Regions from separate parts of the Pseudomonas sp. TWI929 genome, predicted to be linked through region 2. Evidence: riboswitches for the same ligand, from Rfam matches in the RefSeq annotation. Region 2 holds a riboswitch; each other region holds the start of a gene.
What was found. Region 2 has a riboswitch for cobalamin ahead of cobW (cobalamin biosynthesis protein CobW). Riboswitches for the same ligand answer to the same signal wherever they lie in the genome.
Positions count from the first base shown of each region.

Region 1: it holds a riboswitch for cobalamin, as region 2 does, so the genes downstream of both, ABE456_RS22035 (ABC transporter substrate-binding protein) here and cobW (cobalamin biosynthesis protein CobW) in region 2, are expected to answer to the same signal.
Region 3: it holds a riboswitch for cobalamin, as region 2 does, so the genes downstream of both, cobO (cob(I)yrinic acid a,c-diamide adenosyltransferase) here and cobW (cobalamin biosynthesis protein CobW) in region 2, are expected to answer to the same signal.

Region 1 is NZ_JBDJLK010000069.1:26,210-29,477, forward strand. Features, by position in the region: gene ABE456_RS22030 (iron ABC transporter permease) at 1-946, opposite strand, end outside; gene ABE456_RS22035 (ABC transporter substrate-binding protein) at 946-1,956, opposite strand; cobalamin riboswitch at 2,067-2,266, opposite strand; gene ABE456_RS22040 (DUF1624 domain-containing protein) at 2,295-3,268, opposite strand, start outside.
Region 2 is NZ_JBDJLK010000034.1:566-3,833, forward strand. Features, by position in the region: gene ABE456_RS15370 (branched-chain amino acid aminotransferase) at 1-621, opposite strand, end outside; partial or broken gene ABE456_RS15375 (hypothetical protein) at 884-1,242, opposite strand; gene ABE456_RS15380 (glyoxalase superfamily protein) at 1,239-1,616, opposite strand; cobalamin riboswitch at 1,718-1,935, shown strand; gene cobW (cobalamin biosynthesis protein CobW) at 2,035-3,102, shown strand; gene cobN (cobaltochelatase subunit CobN) at 3,106-3,268, shown strand, end outside.
Region 3 is NZ_JBDJLK010000009.1:71,131-74,398, forward strand. Features, by position in the region: gene ABE456_RS06710 (DUF6543 domain-containing protein) at 1-300, shown strand, start outside; gene ABE456_RS06715 (hypothetical protein) at 321-899, opposite strand; cobalamin riboswitch at 1,058-1,276, shown strand; gene cobO (cob(I)yrinic acid a,c-diamide adenosyltransferase) at 1,397-2,008, shown strand; gene ABE456_RS06725 (cobyrinate a,c-diamide synthase) at 2,005-3,268, shown strand, end outside.

The DNA.
Region 1 (3,268 bases), on a different contig from region 2:
CTACCGGGATCACCTGGCCGCTGATCAGCGTGCGCGAAAGGATGTCGGCGGCAATCAGGAACAACGCACCGCCCAGCGCGCTGGCAGGCAGCAGGCGGCTGTGCCCGGGGCCGAGCAGCAGGCGCAGGGCATGCGGGATGACCAGCCCGACAAAACCGATGGCGCCGACGATGGACACCATCACGGCCGTTACCAGCGCCGCACAACTGATCAGCAGCAACTGGGTACGCCGCACCGGGATACCCAGCGAGGCGGCCGAATCGACGCCGAAGGTGAACGCATCCAGCGCACGGCGGTGCCACAGACATACCAGCAGACCGAACAGCGCGACCGGCACGGCCAGCCACACCGAAGGCCAGCGCACGCCGCTGAGGTTGCCCAGCAGCCAGAACAGGATGCCGCGCGCCTGCTCGGCGGTGGCCGACTTGGTGATCAGGAACGCGGTCAGGGCGTTGAACAGTTGCGAGCCGGCAATACCGGCCAGGATCACCTGGGCGTTGTTGCTGCTGGGGCCTGCCGCGCGGGCCAGCACCAGCACCAGGGCAAAGGCCGCCAGGGCGCCGATGAAGGCCCCGGCGGACATGCTCAAGGCCAGGCTGCCCAGGCCCAGCAGGCCGACCAGTACTGCACCGGTCGAGGCACCGGCAGACAGGCCTAGCAGGTAAGGCTCGGCCAGTGGGTTGCGCAACAGCGCCTGAAGGATCACCCCACAGGTGGCCAGGCCGGCACCGCAGGCCGCCGCGACCAGGGTGCGGGTCAGGCGGTAGTTCCAGACGATGCCGGCGTCGATCGGGTCGACCGGGTAGCCGGCGTGCCACAGGTGGTTGGCCAGCACCTGGCCGACCACGCTGGGCGACAGGTTGGTTTCGCCGATGGCGGTACCGGCCAGCAGGGCAGCCAACAGGGCTGCCAGGGCAACGGCGATGCAGGGTAGCAGTCGATTGATCACTGGCTGGCTTTACCGCTGGCAAAGGCTGCCGACAACGTCTGTACGCCACGGAACAGGCGGATGCCGGCCTGCATGGCGTCGGCGTCGAGGATGATGATGCGGTCGTGCTTTACCGCGTCCATGTTGCGCGTTACCGGGTCGCTGCGCAGGAATTCCAGCTTCTTTTGGTAGTCGTCGGCGGGGAAGCGACGACGGTCCATGCGGGCGATGATCAGCCAGGTAGGGTTGGCCTTGGCCAGGGTTTCCCAGCCTACGGTTGGCCACTCTTCGCTGGACTCGACCACGTTGCGCACGCCCAGGGTGCGCAACATGAAGTCGGCGACACCCTGGCGCCCCGCTACATAGGGGTCGATATCGAGGTCGGCGCTGGAGAACCAGAACAGCGCCGAGGTGGCCGACAGGTCCTTGCCGGCCAGTTGCGCCTTGGCGCTGTCCAGGCGGCTTTTGAGCTCGGCGTTCAGCGCCGTGCCACGTTCTTGCACGTTGAAGATTTCCGCCAGCTGGCTGACGCTTTTGTAGATGCTGTCTACCTGGAACGCCTGCAGGCGGGTGCCGTCGGCGCCGACCAGGTTGTCCTTGCCTTCGCAGTCCGATGGCAGCAGGTAGGTGGGGATTTTCAGCTCGTCGAACTGTTCGCGGGTACCGACCACACCCTGGGCGCCGACCATCCACTCGAACTGCACTGCCACCAGTTGTGGGCGCTTGCCGACCACCGCCTCGAAGCTGGGGTCGTTGTCGGCCAGGCGCGGCACCTTGGCGTTCAGCGCCTGGTACTCGGGCAATACGTTGTTGAACCACAGCGAGGTACCCGCCAGCTTGTCGCCAAGGCCCAGTGCATAGAGCATCTCGGTGCCGGCCTGGCCGATGGTGACCGCGCGCTGCGGCGCCTGGGCGAAGGTCTGCGGCTTGCCGCAGTTGTCGACCGTGAGCGGGTACTGGGTGGCGGCAGCCTGGGCCAGGCCGCTGAGGCCAAGGCCGGCGAGCAAGGTGGCGAAACGGGGCAGCATGCTGGGCGATCTCCTATCGGACAGTTCACGGAATGAACGCACGGACAGGCATCGCCGCGCCCCCGCTTGCAGCAGGGGCAACACAGATGGCCAATCCCGGACACCCCGCCGGTTGGTGAATGTAGGCCGGCAGGTCTCCTGACTGATGCGTCATGGCCCGGCTCCGGCCTTCCCGAGCAGTTAAACCCAGTGGCATCGATGGAGCAGGCTCGGCACCTACAGTTGCGGGGGCAGTTCCGTTTGGCCCGTATTGGCGGGCCTGGGATTCCCTATTAATTCCGTGGTGGAAACCGGCGGCCCGCATGGTAGACCATCGCGCCGCCGGGTGAAAACGCTTTTCAGAAGTACTTCAGCCAGCTGATGTCGCGGCGACGCTGCTTCAGCCGGGCGAACCAGCGGACCGGCAGATACAGCGAAACCGCCAGCAACAGCGCACCCAGCCACACCGCAGCGATGCCGTCGAAGCCGAAATAGTCGCCATGGTTGAGGCCAAACATCGCCACGCAGGCCAGGTACAGCAGCTTCAGCACATACAGGTGCAGCAGGTAGAAGAACATGGGTGCAGCACCGAACACCGCCAGGGCACTGATCCAGCGTGCCTGGCCGGCGCGTTCGAAAGCGCGCAGCAACAGTAGGCCGCAGCCCAGGGTCAGGGCCAGGAACAGCAGCGACGGTGGGTACTTGGTGATGTTGAAGAAGCTCATCAGGGTTTGCGTAAAGGTGGGGTAGCCACTCCACGGTGCTTCACCATAACCGTTGAACATGCGCAGCACGACAAAGCCCAGCAGCGCCAGCAACCCGGCCAGCAGCAAGCGTTGCTGGCGCTGGCCGGTCTCGCTGCCGCGGGCAAACCAGGGGCCCAGGCCATAGCCCAGGGCGATGACACCGATCCACGGCAGCACCGGGTAGGACGTGCGCAGGCGCAGGCTGTCGGAGAATTCCAGCCAGCCGCGGTCATGCAGGATCGCCCATGGCACATGCAGGGCCGATTCCACGCCAAAGTGCAGGCTGTCGAGCAGGTTGTGGCCTGCAATGATGACTGCACCCAGGGCGAGCAGCGCGGTGCGAGGCAGCCACACCAGCAGCGACATGGCGACCATGCTGACGCCGATGGCCCAGATCACTTGCAGGTAGATCACGCTGGGTGGCAGCTGGAAGGTCCAGGCGAAGTTGACCAGGGTGAACTCCAGCACCACCAGAAACAGCCCGCGCTTGAACAGGAACACCGAAACGTCGCCACGGCCCTGGTGCTTCTCGCCGTACAGCCAGGCCGAAAGGCCGGTCAGCAGGACGAACACCGGCGCACACAGGT
Region 2 (3,268 bases):
AATGGCGTCGGCGAAGTTGGCCTTCTTGGCTTCAGCGCCAGGCTGCAGGCTGGCTGCATAGTTGCCACCGACCTTGGCTGCGCCGGTGCCCTGCGGGGCAGCGCGGTCGAAGCTGGAAATCTGGAAGTTGTGCGGCTTCATGCCGCCTTTGAAGTACGAGCCAACCGGGATGGCGAATACCGAGAAGATGAACTCGGGGGCGGTGCGCACGCCAATGTTGTCACCGGTGCCGATCACGAACGGGCGCAGGTACAGGGCGCCTTTGCCGTGCGGTGGCACGAACTTTTCGTTGGCCTTGACCACTTGCTTGCACGCTTCGATGAACACATCGGTCGGCACGTGCGGCATCAGCAGGCGGGCGCAGCTGCGCTGCATGCGGGCGGCGTTCTGGTCCGGGCGGAACAGGTTGATCGAGCCGTCCTTGCAACGGTAGGCCTTCAGGCCTTCGAAGCACTGCTGGCCGTAGTGCAGGGCAGTGGAGCCTTCACTGATGTGCAGCACGTTGTCTTCGGTCAGGGTGCCCTTGTCCCACTCGCCATTGCGCCATACGGACAGGTAGCGTTTGTCGGTCTTGATGTAGTCGAAACCCAGCTTGTCCCAGTTAATGCTTTCGTTGCTCATGACACCCTCATTGTCTTGCAAGTGCCCGATCGCTCGGGCTGCTGTTATATGCGCACCATGCCACCTTAATACATCCTTGGCGGATCGGGAACGGCCAGTCACGAATTGATAGCCTGCGATGCATTGCTTGCGGCCCGGCGCCGGTAGTGCACCGGGGCTGCGAGGTGCTCGCCACAACATTTTCAGCGCATGCAAGATCAAGCGCCGCCCGCGCGGCGCTCGATCTCATAGGCGCTGCAAGTCTTTCGCCGGGCCTTTGGGGTCAGCGTCCCTTCAAGCGCTTGGCCCAATCGCCATTGTGGCTCTGTTGGCAGGCTTCTTCACTGTCAAACCGCACATGCCAGGCCGGATGGTCCAGCTGAATACCGGCCTGCTCCAGCGCCAGGCCGGTCAGCGCCAGCATGCGCGCCGTGGCGGTGCCCGCTACGGCCGCGGCCTTGTCAGCCTCTTGCTCGAACACCCAGGTAATACGCAGACTGGCCGAAAATTACCAGGATCAAGGCGATGGGTAAGCCAACTGAAACCGACGATCTCGGCCTTGGCGGTTTCGCAGGCTTCGGTCAGGCACGCCACCAGTTCCCGCTCCAGCCGGGCCATCTCACGTTTGCCCAGCGCCTTCACGGATGGGTCTCGTCATCGATCTGCTGGCAGAAACGCAGGCGGTTGCCGAACGGGTCGCACACCTGCATCTGCAGGCCCCAGTCCAGCCGCTCTGCCTCGGGCCGGGCATAGCCGTACTGTTTGGCCTGCAACTCACGCTCCAGCGCCGGCAAATCGTCGATGCGGGCGAATACCGTGGAGCCGGGGCACGCATCACCGTGGTGCTCGGATAGGTGCAGGATCAGGCCGTCGCGGTGAATCTGCAGGTACAACGGCAGGTCCGGGCTGAAGCGGTGCTCCCAGTCGACGCTGAAGCCGAGGAAGTCGAGGTAAAACTCGCGGGCCTTGTCGACCGAGAAAATGCGCAGCACAGGTATGGCGGGAGCGAGGGGCATGAGGCGTCCTTGACCGTTGATGAAGGCGCCACTGTAACCCAGTTGTGCCGCTAATGGTCGCCCGCCCCGGCAGCAATGGTTGACCACCCGCCAGCCACTGCGTAGCCTTGCCACTTCGAGGTTCTTCGGCCAGGCCGAAGCTAAGACGGGAACGCGGTACAAGCCGCGGCTGCCCCCGCAACTGTAAGCACCGACAACGGATCGACACAGCCACTGCGCCAACGCGCGGGAAGGCGTCATCCCGCCAGCCCACTGTTCAACTGCATGGGCAACTGGAACGGTGCGAGCCAGGAGACCTGCCTCGTGACGTTTTCGACTTTCAACCGGGCGGGGTGATCCGGTGGCGAACAAGCCCGGCTGGCCTGGCCCGCGGCTGTCGTCCTGCATGCCCGCGCCATACTGCCAAGGGCAATGCGACATGAAAACACTGGCCAAGCTCCCCGTCACCATCGTCACCGGCTTCCTCGGCTCGGGCAAGACCACCTTGCTGCGCCACATGCTCGACAACGCCCAGGGCCGCCGCATCGCGGTCATCGTCAACGAATTCGGCGAACTGGGCATCGACGGCGAAATCCTCAAGCAGTGCAGCATCGGTTGCACCGAAGAAGAAGCCAGCGGCCGGGTCTACGAGCTGGCCAACGGCTGCCTGTGCTGCACCGTGCAGGAAGAGTTCTTCCCGGTGATGCGCGAGCTGGTGGCACGCCGTGGCGACCTCGACCACATCCTCATCGAAACCAGCGGCCTGGCCCTGCCCAAGCCACTGGTACAAGCCTTCCAGTGGCCGGAAATCCGCAACGCCTGCACCGTCGACGCGGTAATCACCGTGGTTGATAGCCCGGCTGTGGCTGCCGGCACCTTCGCCGCCTACCCGGACCAGGTCGATGCCCAGCGCAAGCTCGACCCGAACCTGGACCACGAATCGCCGCTGCACGAGCTGTTCGCCGACCAGCTGGCCAGCGCCGACCTGGTGGTGCTGAACAAGGCTGACCTGATCGACGCCGAAGGCCTGGCCAAGGTCCGCGCCGAAGTCGCCGAAGAACTGCCACCAGCGGTAAAAGTAGTCGAAGCCAGCAGCGGCAAGCTGCCACTGGAAGTGCTGCTGGGCGTGGGTGCCGAGTCCGAGGCGCACATCGATGGCCGCCGCACCCACCACGACTCGCACCACGACGGCGACGACCATGACGATCATGACCACGACGCCTTCGACTCCATCTCCATCGACCTGCCGGAAGCCGACGAAAGCCTGCTGCTCGACGCCCTGACCCAATTGGTGGTGGAATTCGGCATCCTGCGCGCCAAAGGCTTCGCCGCCATCCCGGGCAAGCCGATGCGCCTGCTGGTGCAAGGCGTGGGTACCCGTTTCGACAAGCACTTCGACCGCGCCTGGCGCGCCGACGAGCCGCGCATCACCCGCCTGGTGCTGATCGGCCAGGACCTTGATGCTGCCCAACTGGAAGCGCGCCTGCGCCAGGCCCTGGGCGCCTGACCCATGCACCTGCTGCGGACCCAGCCCGGCGGTTTTGTGCCGGATGACAGCATTGCCGACCTTGGCCAGACACCCGCCGAGCTGGTGATTCTCTGCAGCGGCGATTCACACCTGGCATTGCTCGCCGACACCGCCGAGCAATTGCCCGAAGACTTCCCCAGCCTGC
Region 3 (3,268 bases), on a different contig from region 2:
AGTTCGGTGGTGTTCGAATTGCCTGCCGGGGCGTATTCGAGTGGTGTTCCGGTCACGGCATTTTCCAATTACAAGGAAGAAGCCGAAACCTTGTTCATGCCGGGTGCCTACTTTCAGATCGAGTACATTGGCCAGATTACTGGGGCCGACTATCGCTTTGTCAACGTTCGCTTGCGCCAGGTATCCAAGCCGACGTCCGGCCCGGTGTATGACTTGCGCACTGGCGAGTTGTTTGTCAGGGAAGCCTATGTTGAACGCCTGGGCAACTCACAATTGGTCGAACGGTTTTTCCCCGCCTGAGGTTGCAGGCGGTTGGCACCTCACGCCTGTTTGATCAGCAACGCTACCCCGGGGAAGTACTGGCCTGATTCGTTGTGCAGTTTGCGGTAGGCATACGGGAAGTACCAGGCGATGACACAGGCAGTGTGCTTCTGCAAGTCATCGACCAGGTCTTGCAACTCCTCGGGGCTGGCGTGCTGGCCTGCCTTCCAAGGGGTTATGAACAGTGCCCCGGCTTTCAGTTGGCTGGGGTAGGCCACTTGGCGAGCGAGGGCAGCGGTTTGTTGGAGAGCGGGTGCCATGTCCAGCTTGGCGAGCCTTGGCCAGCGTTGGCTGATGCTCAGATGCAGCACTTCGTCAGCACTGCTGATCGACAGGTCGCAGCGCCCTTCATAATCACCTTCGTCGCGCTGTTTCTTGCCGACAAATTGTTCCAGCGCCACCAATTCAGCCTGCCAGGCCGCCGCAGCCAGTAACCCGGTGTTGGCGGCCGCGCCATGCCAGTACGGGGCTTCGGCATCGCCGGCAAACTGGTTGAAGCGGTCGATGCAGTCGATCCAGCGATCCAGCACCAGGCTGAGGAACTGCAGGTTTGCGTTGTTGATGATCTGGCCTCGCATGCTGCGCTCTCCTGTTGTGGTTGTGGTCGCGTACAGTTGAGAGTGATGGCTATGTGATATCAGTTTGGCACAGGCTGGCAAATTAGCCATTACCCACGGCCTTGCCTGTTTGTCCGTGGGGCGCCCGCTTCGATTGACGCTCCGGATGCAACCCTCTAACCTTCGCGCGTGTTTCAGGTGCCCTGCCAGCCCCGTCTGGGCAGGGTGAAACTGGGAAGCCGGTGGGCGCCAGCATGGCGCGATTCCGGCGCTGCCCCCGCAACGGTAGGTGAGTCGCGGCCGCGCAGGGCCACTGGGTGTAAGCCCGGGAAGGCGCGCAGGCCTGGGCCAAGGCCCGCTCACAAGCCCGGAGACCGGCCTGATATCTGCCAACGGCATCACGGAGGGTGATGCGCGGTGCACCGTGACGCCTTGCCACGGCCCCTGCGCGTTCTCCGTATGCCCGCCTATTACCTGTCGCCGCGCGTTGCCGTGGCGCCAGCCTGCGGAGAACCCTGATGAGCGAACCCACCGAACGCGACGAACGCCACCTGGCGCGCATGCAGCGCAAAAAGGCGATCATCGACGAACGCATCGCCAATTCCCCCAACGAATGCGGTCTGCTGCTGGTGCTGACCGGCAATGGCAAGGGCAAGAGCAGCTCGGCCTTCGGCATGCTCGCGCGCGCCCTGGGCCATGGCATGCAGTGCGGTGTGGTGCAGTTTATCAAGGGCCGCAACAGCACCGGCGAAGAGCTGTTCTTCCGCCGCTTCCCCGAACAGGTGCGTTACCACGTGATGGGCGAGGGCTTTACCTGGGAAACCCAGGACCGCCAGCGCGACATCGCCGCCGCCGAAGCCGCCTGGGCGGTGTCGCGCCAGCTGCTGCAGGACCCGAGCGTGCAGTTCGTGGTACTGGATGAGCTGAACATTGCCCTCAAGCATGGCTACCTCGACCTTGATCAGGTGCTGTCCGATATCCAGGCTCGCCCGCCAATGCAGCATGTGATCGTCACCGGCCGAGCGGCCAAACCCGAAATGATTGAGCTGGCCGATACCGTGACCGAGATGGGCATGCTCAAGCACGCCTTCCAGGCTGGCATCCGCGCACAGAAGGGCGTCGAACTGTGAGTCAATCGCGCCATTGCCCCGCGGTTCTGATCGCGGCTCCGGCCTCTGGCCAGGGCAAGACCACCGTCACCGCCGCCCTGGCCCGCCTGCACCGCAACCTCGGGCGCAAGGTGCGCGTGTTCAAGTGCGGTCCCGACTTTCTCGACCCGATGATCCTCGAGCGGGCCAGCGGCGCACCGGTGTACCAGCTGGACTTGTGGATGATCGGCGCCGAGGAGAGCCGCCGCCTGCTGTGGGAGGCGGCTGGCGAGGCTGACCTGATCCTGATCGAAGGGGTGATGGGGCTATTCGACGGCACCCCGTCTAGCGCCGACCTGGCGCGTCACTTCGGCGTGCCGGTGCTGGCGGTGATCGACGGCACGGCCATGGCCCAGACCTTCGGCGCCCTGGCCCTGGGCCTGGCGCGCTACCAGGCCGACCTGCCGTTCGCCGGCGTGCTGGCCAACCGGGTGGGCAGCCTGCGCCACGCGCAATTGCTGGAAGGCAGCCTGACCGAAGGCCTGCGCTGGTACGGCGGTTTGTCCCGCGAGCGCGGCATCGAGCTGCCCAGCCGCCACCTGGGCCTGGTGCAGGCCAGCGAGCTGAATGACCTGGATGACCGCCTGGATGCTGCTGCCGAGGCGCTTGGGGCCAGCTGTGACGCGGCCTTGCCGCCGCCAGTAACCTTTGCCGAGCCTGAGCCGCAAGCCTGTGCGGCCTCGCTGGCCGGTGTGCGCATCGGCGTGGCGCGAGACGAAGCGTTTGCCTTCACCTATGGCGCCAACCTCGACATGCTGCGCAACCTGGGTGCCCAGCTGGAATTCTTCTCGCCGCTGCATGATTGCGAGCTGCCAGTGGTAGACAGCCTGTATCTGCCGGGCGGTTATCCCGAACTGCATCACCAGGCGCTGGCCGCAAACGCGCCGATGTGCGAAGCGATCCGTGCCCATCACGCCCAGGGCAAGCCGTTGCTGGCCGAGTGCGGCGGAATGCTGTACCTGCTCGATGCCCTGACCGACGTGGCCGGCGAACGTGCCGAGCTACTCGGCCTGCTGCCAGGCGAGGCGACCATGCAGAAGCGCCTGGCGGCCCTGGCGCTGCAGGCGGTAGAGCTGCCCGAAGGCACCTTGCGCGGGCACACCTATCACCACTCGCTGACCAGCACCGCGCAGGAGCCGATTGCCCGTGGCCTTAGCCCCAACGGTGGGCGTGGCAACGAAGCGGTGTATCGCCTGGGGCGGCTGACGGCTTCCTACGTGCACTTCTACTTCCCCTCCAACC